One region of the Isoptericola sp. NPDC056573 genome, then DNA from elsewhere that is predicted to be linked to it. Evidence: predicted binding sites of a transcription regulator. Region 1 holds the regulator's gene; the other holds the start of a gene.
The links. Region 1 encodes LexA, which represses DNA repair genes until DNA is damaged. Its sites were predicted from a motif close to TCGAACANNTGTTCGA; they were not measured.
Positions count from the first base shown of each region.

Region 1 (3,400 bases):
CCCCGCCCCCACGACGCGCTAGGGGGGCCCCGGGGGATCCGGGGCCGCCCTTCGCGCTTCGTCCGTCTGCTCGGCTCGTCCGTCTGCTCAGCCCGACTTGCGGCGGAACATCTTCTGCACCGGCCCGGAGGTCTCCGAACCGTGCACCTGGCCGGTGTTGCCGTCCTTGCCGGCGGTGGGGTGGCTGGCGGCGTTCTTCTTCTCCAGCGCCTCCCGGAAGCGCGCCTTCGTGTCCTCGGTGGGCTTCGCCCTCGAGTCGTCCGTCATCACGGTCACCTCGTCGTCGGTCGGGGTGGGTGTGCTCGCGCGGCGGGCCGCGTGGCACCTGGTGCCGTCCAGCATGCCCCGGCGGCCTACCGGACGCCAGGGCATTTCACGCGGACCGGACGCGCCTCCCGCTCAGTCCGTCGCGCCGCGCCCCGCCGCCGCGGGCTCGCCGTCGGCCGCCGACCCGCGCGCCTCGTGCTCCGCCCGCAGCGACGTGATCGCGGTCTCGAAGTCCTCCAGGGACTCGAAGGACTGATACACGCTGGCGAAGCGCAGGTAGGCGACCTCGTCCAGCTCGCGCAGCGGCCCGAGGATCGCGAGACCGACCTCGTTCGCCTCGATCTCCGGCCGACCGGAGGCCCGCAGGGTCTCCTCGACCTTCTGCGCGAGGACGGCGAGGTCGTCGGAGCTCACCGGCCGGCCCTGGCACGCCTTGCGCACGCCCGCCACCACCTTGTCCCGGCTGAACGGCTCGGTCACCCCGGAGCGCTTGGCCACCGACAGGCTGGCCGTCTCGATCGTGGTGAACCGACGCTGGCACGCGGGGCATTGGCGCCGGCGACGGATGGACGCGCCGTCGTCGGAGGTGCGCGAGTCGACGACTCGTGAGTCCGCATGGCGGCAGAACGGGCAGTGCATCGCTGGTCTCCTGCGCTCGGCTCCGGACCGGCGCCCGGCTGCCCGTCAAGGTAAGCGGCGGGCGACCGTCCGCGCAAGCAGGATCCCTGGGAGCGGCGATGCCGTCAGTCCAGCGGGAGCAGGACCACCTGCCCGGTCTGGAGCTCCGCCGAGGTCAGCCCGTTGAGGTCGCGGAGCTCGGCGACGACGTCGCGCAGGTCGTCCCCCGTGTCCCGCACCTGCTGCGCGTACTGCCACAGGGTGTCGCCGGGCGCCACCGTCTGGAGCCGCACCTCGACGCCTGCGCCCGGCGCCTCCGCCACGGCCCGCTGGCCGACGAGGCCCGCGCCCACGAGGACGAGGAGCACCAGTGCCGCGACCACCACCCGTCCCCTGCGGGTCAGCCGGAGCCCTCCGAGCCCGAGGAACCCGTGAGCGTCGCTGGTGCTGCGCACGTTCTGCATCGTCCTGCCTCCGGTCCACGTGGTGCCGCGATGGGCGGCCGCTCCGTCGAGCATCCGTCGTCGAACACCCGTTCGTCGAACACCTGTACGTCGAACTGCTGTACTAGGTGTACCACGTCGGGGCGACACGGTCGAGACCTGATCGAACAGATGTTTGATGTCGGGCCGGAACTGGCTTAGAGTGGCCGACAGCGCGATGGAAGGTTTGTCGGATTTCATCGGCCCGCCCACGGGCCGCGCCCTGCAGGACGGAGAACGCGATGACCAGCGGACGGGACCAGGCCCCGGCGTCCACGACGACGGCGACGTCATGGGCAGCCCAGGACGAGACCCCCGGGGAGGCGGCCGCGTCGACGGTCCCGGCCGGCACCACCACGAACGTGCTGGCGTCGGTGAGCGAGCTCTCGCCCTCGTCCGACCGCCTCACGCCCCGCCAGCGTCGCGTGCTCGAGACCATCCGCAGCTCCGTCGAGGCGCGCGGCTACCCCCCGACCATGCGCGAGATCGGCGAGGCCGTCGGGCTGGCGAGCCCCTCCTCGGTCAAGCACCAGCTCACCACGCTCGAGCGCAAGGGCTACCTGCGCCGTGACCCCAACCGGCCGCGCGCGATCGAGGTCGTCGACCTCGAGTCGCCCGCGACCGGCGGTGCCGTCCCCGACGCCGACGCGGCGCCCGGGTTCGTGGCGGGGTCGCTCGCCGCCTCCGACGCGCAGCCGGCCCAGGCACCGTCGTACGTCCCGCTGGTCGGCCGGATCGCCGCCGGCGGTCCCATCCTCGCGGAGCAGGTCGTCGAGGACGTCTTCCCGCTCCCCCGGCAGGTCGTCGGCGACGGGGACCTGTTCCTGCTCAAGGTCGCGGGCGACTCGATGGTCGACGCCGCGATCTGCGACGGCGACTGGGTGGTCGTGCGGAGCCAGCCCGTCGCCGAGAACGGCGAGGTCGTCGCCGCGATGATCGACGGCGAGGCGACGGTCAAGACCTTCAAGCAGGCCGGCGGGCACACCTGGCTGCTGCCGCAGAACGCCGCCTACTCGCCCATCCCGGGAGACGAGGCGCAGGTGCTCGGTCGGGTCGTGGCGGTGCTGCGCAGCCTCTGAACGGCGCTCCGCCCCGGCCCCGCCCGGCGCCCCGCGTCCGGTCCGGTCAGAAGCCCAGCCGGCGCTGCACGGCCCGCATGCTCTCGGCCGACGCACGCAGCCCGGCGACCTCCTCGTCCGACAGCGGGGTGTCGATGGTCTCCCCCACGCCGCGCCGGTCGACGAGGGACGGCACCGACAGGCAGACGTCGCTGATGCCGTAGAAGTCGTCGAGGCGGGAGGAGACGTTCATCACGCGGTGCTCGTCGTTGAGCACCGCCTCGATGATCCGGGTCGCCGCCAGGCCGACCGCGTAGTTGGTCGCCCCCTTGCCGGCGATGACGCGGTAGGCCGACTCGACGACGTCGGTCGCGATGCGCTGCCGGGCCGGCTCGTCGAGCGGCGGGCGACCCCGGAAGGGCCGCCAGTCCAGGAGGGGCACGCCGGCGATCGTGGCCGAGCTCCACAGCACGATCTCCGAGTCGCCGTGCTCGCCCGCGATGTTCGCGTGCACGTTCCCGACCGCGACCCCGCAGTGGCGGGCCAGCGCGTCGCGCAGCCGGGACGAGTCGAGGACGGTCCCGCTGCCGAACACCCGGCCCCGGGGCAGGCCGCTGATCTCCTGCGCCGCGTAGGTGACGACGTCGACCGGGTTGGTGACCATGAGGAACACCGCGTCCGGGGCCACCTCGAGCAGGCCCGGCAGGATGGAGCGCGTGAGGCCTACCGTCGCCTCGGCCAGGTCGAGGCGGCTCTGGCCGGGCTTCTGCTTGGCCCCCGCCGTCACCGCGACGATGTCGGCGCCGCGGCACACCTCCACGTCGTCCGAGCCGTCGATCTCGGCCTGAGGGATGAACATCCCCCCGTGCCGCAGGTCGAGGACCTCGGCCTCCACCTTCGCGCGGTTGACGTCCAGGAGGGCGACGGACCGGGCCGCGCCCCGGGCCAGCGCCGCGTACGCGAGGGTGGAACCCA
Region 1 covers NZ_JBHTUY010000020.1:31-3,430, forward strand. Annotated here, with positions in the region: gene ACFQ8E_RS21345 (DUF5302 domain-containing protein) at 88-342, opposite strand; gene nrdR (transcriptional regulator NrdR) at 400-906, opposite strand; gene ACFQ8E_RS21355 (LysM peptidoglycan-binding domain-containing protein) at 1,011-1,340, opposite strand; gene lexA (transcriptional repressor LexA) at 1,610-2,446, shown strand; gene ACFQ8E_RS21365 (L-lactate dehydrogenase) at 2,493-3,400, opposite strand, start outside.

Region 2 (3,400 bases), on a different contig from region 1:
CCTACCCGTGGAGAGCGCGCGCGATCCCGCACTGATACCCGCCCCTCGACCGCACCCCGTGTCGGCGCCCGTCGGTAGCGTGCCCGGCATGCGCGCCGACTTCCTCGCCCTGCACCGCCCCGGCGACCCGCTGCTGCTGCCGAACGCGTGGGACGCCGGGTCGGCACGGATCCTCGCCGCCCTCGGCTTCGCCGCCGTCGCGACGACGAGCAGCGGGTTCGCCGCGACGCTCGGCCGGCCCGACGGCGCCGTCACCCGGGACGAGGCCCTCGCGCACGCCGCCGCGCTCGCGGCCGCCGTCGACGTCCCCGTGAGCGCGGACCTGGAGAACGGGTTCGCCGACTCCCCCGCCGACGTCGCCCGCACGGTCGCGGAGGCCCGCGCCGCCGGCCTTGCCGGGGGCTCCGTCGAGGACGCGACCGGGCGCGACGACGAGCCCCTCTACGACCGCGCCCTCGCCGTCGAGCGCGTGGCCGCCGCGGCCGAGGCGGCCGGCGACCTGGTGCTCACGGCCCGCTGCGAGAACCACCTGTACGGCCGGGACGACCTCGCCGACACGATCGCGCGGCTGCAGGCCTACCAGGAGGCCGGCGCCCACGTGCTGTACGCCCCCGGGCTGCGCGACGCCGCAGCGATCGCGACCGTCTGCCGCGAGGTCGACCGGCCCGTCAACGCCCTGCTCGTCGCGGGCGGGCCCACGCCCCAGGAGCTGGCCGACGCCGGGGTCGCGCGGATCTCCGTCGGCGGCACGTTCGCCTGGAACGCCCTGACCGCGCTGGTCGACGCCGCCCGCGAGCTCCAGGCCGGCGGGGTCGGGTTCCTCGACCGCACCGGCCCGGCGCGCGACGTGATGCCGCAGGCGTTCCGGGGCTGACCGCCCGCGGCCTCCAGGCCGCGACCGCCAGGAGGCGGCGAGCGGTCAGGGCACGAGGCGCTGGGTGATCGCCGACTCCTCGGGCCCGTGCTGGACGCGGGCGAGCGCACCGTTCACCAGCGCGAGGTACGGCGGCACGTGCCCGCACTCGACGTCCGCGAGGAGCGGGATCCCCAGGTCTCCCAGCGCGTCCCGGACGGCGTCGTGCTGGGAGAAGCCGTCCCCGTCGGGCGCGTGCGTGCGGCTCACCAGCACCGCGTTCGCCGCGTCGAACCAGCCCGCGTGGCGCATCGCCCACAGGGCCCGGCCGACCGCGAACGCGTCCCACTCCAGGATGTCGAGGTAGACGACCAGGCCCTCCGGCGCGTGCTCCGCGGCGAACCGGGCCACGTCGCCGTAGGGCGTGCCCGCGAGGAGCGAGACCGTCTCCAGGCAGCCGCCGATCACCCGCCCCTGGACATCGACCGGCGCGGCCGGGTCCTCGCCGTCGAGCCGCAGCCAGGAGCCGGCGGCGTCGAGCGTCCACGTCGACACCTGGGGCTCGTTCTCGTAGTCGTCCCAGCCGGACGAGCGGTACCGCCGCGGCGAGCGCTGCACCAGCTCCTCGCCCTCCTGCGCCGCCGAGGCGACCTCCCACCAGCCGAGCAGGCCGGCGGGCACGTCGTACGGCGTGTCCATGAGGTTCTGGCCGTGCAGCGTGGCGACGCCGGTGCGCAGCGTGAGGGGCAGCTGGACCGTCGAGATGTCGGAGTACCCCACCAGCCACGTCGGGTCCGCGGCGAGCGCGTCCCAGTCGAGTCGTCCCAGCAGGTCCGTCGCCAGCTCCCCGCCCCACGGCGGCACGACGGCGCGCACGGCCGGGTCCGTGAGCATCGTCGTGAGTTCCGCCGCGCGCACGTCCGCCGGGGCGCTGACGATCCCCTCGCCCGTGGGCGTCTCGCCGAGACGGACGTCGTAGCCCTTCGCGCGCACGACGTCGGCGGCGTGCAGCAGTCGCCGGTGGAGCGGGGTCGCGACACCCGCCGACGGCGCGGTGACGCCGATCGTGTCGCCGGGGCGCAGGGGGCGGGGGTAGCGGATCGTCATGGCCGGACTCTGCCCGAGCGCCGGACACCGGGGCAACGGGATTCGCGGGCCTCGACGGTTTTCCACAGGTGCGTATCGGGCCTGGTGCGGGGTCGGGTTCCTCGCTAGGCTCGAACACATGTTCGAGTCATGGCACGAACACAGGCTCTGACTCTCGCTCGACGTCGAGGAGGTGACGCGGGGATGTCTGCCGCAGTGCTCGAGCAAGCGCTCGACGACCTGCCGGTCGTCACCACGCCGTGGGACGACGTGCTCTCCCCGGTCGGCCCGACGACGGTCCACGACGTCTCGGTCGCCCTGGACGACCTGGCGCGGATCCAGGCGCGACTCGACGCCCTGGAAGGTGAGAAGCTCCTGGCCGTCGAGCGAGCGCGCCGGGCCGCCGCGCGGTGCGAGCCCGACCTGCTGGCGGGCGAGCAGCTGCGGGTGCTGCGTGCGGGTACGGCGCGTCAGCACGAGCTGGCCCGCCGCGCGTTCGTGGCGGACGTCGCGACCACGCTGCGGGTCGGCGAGCGGCAGGCGGACCACCTCGTCGAGACCGCACGGACCCTGACCTCGTCCGGTTCCGCCACGCTCGCCGAGCTGTGCCGCGGCCGTATCGGCGCCCGCCACGCGACGGCGATGGCCGACGTCCTCGCCGACCTCCCCGACGCCCAGGCTCGAGCCGCCGTCCAGGCCGAGGCGCTCCCGCGGGCGGCGACGGCGACGCCGGCCCAGTTCCGTGCCTTCCTGCGCCGTGCCCGGGACCGTGCGCACCCTGAGCCGTTCGAGCGACGGCACCAGAGGGCGTCCGCGAAGCGCGCCGTGTTCGTCGACCCCGCGACCGACGGCATGGCCTGGCTCAGCGCCTACCTCCCCGCCACGACCGCCCACGCGGCCCACGACCGCCTGACCACCGCAGCACGCACCGCCCGAGAGGCCGGAGACGATCGCACCGTGGGCCAGCTCCGCGCCGACGCGTATGCCGCTCTCCTGCTGGCCGGAACCGAGGCCTCGCCCGGTCCCCACCCCGACACGGTGACGCGCTCTGGTACGCAGGTGTCCGGCACCGGTGCGGCGCGGCCCGGAGAAGGGCTGGCGGCAGAGCTGGTCGCAGGTCTCGTACCGGACCTTGCCGACCATGCCCGCAGAATCACGCCGCGGGTACGGGTCACTGTGCCGGTGCTGACGTTGCTCGGCCGCTCGGGCGAGCCGGCCGAGCTGACGGGTCACGGCGCGATCGACCCGGGGGTCGCGGCGTTCCTCACAGCCCGGGCGCCCTCGTTGCGCCGCCTGCTCGTCGACCCGGTGTCGGGCACGCTGCTGTCCGCCGACCCCGGCACGTACGCCGTCCCTGCGGCACTGCGCACCTACCTCGAGGCGCGCGACGGCACCTGCCGCTTCCCGGGCTGCACCCGCCCGGCCGCCCGCTGCGACGTCGACCACACGGTCGCGTGGGCC
Region 2 covers NZ_JBHTUY010000002.1:248,436-251,835, forward strand. Annotated here, with positions in the region: gene ACFQ8E_RS03855 (isocitrate lyase/phosphoenolpyruvate mutase family protein) at 89-874, shown strand; gene ACFQ8E_RS03860 (S66 peptidase family protein) at 920-1,960, opposite strand; gene ACFQ8E_RS03865 (DUF222 domain-containing protein) at 2,144-3,400, shown strand, end outside.
Region 2: the regulator LexA is predicted to act here: its motif matches at 2,071-2,086, upstream of ACFQ8E_RS03865 (DUF222 domain-containing protein).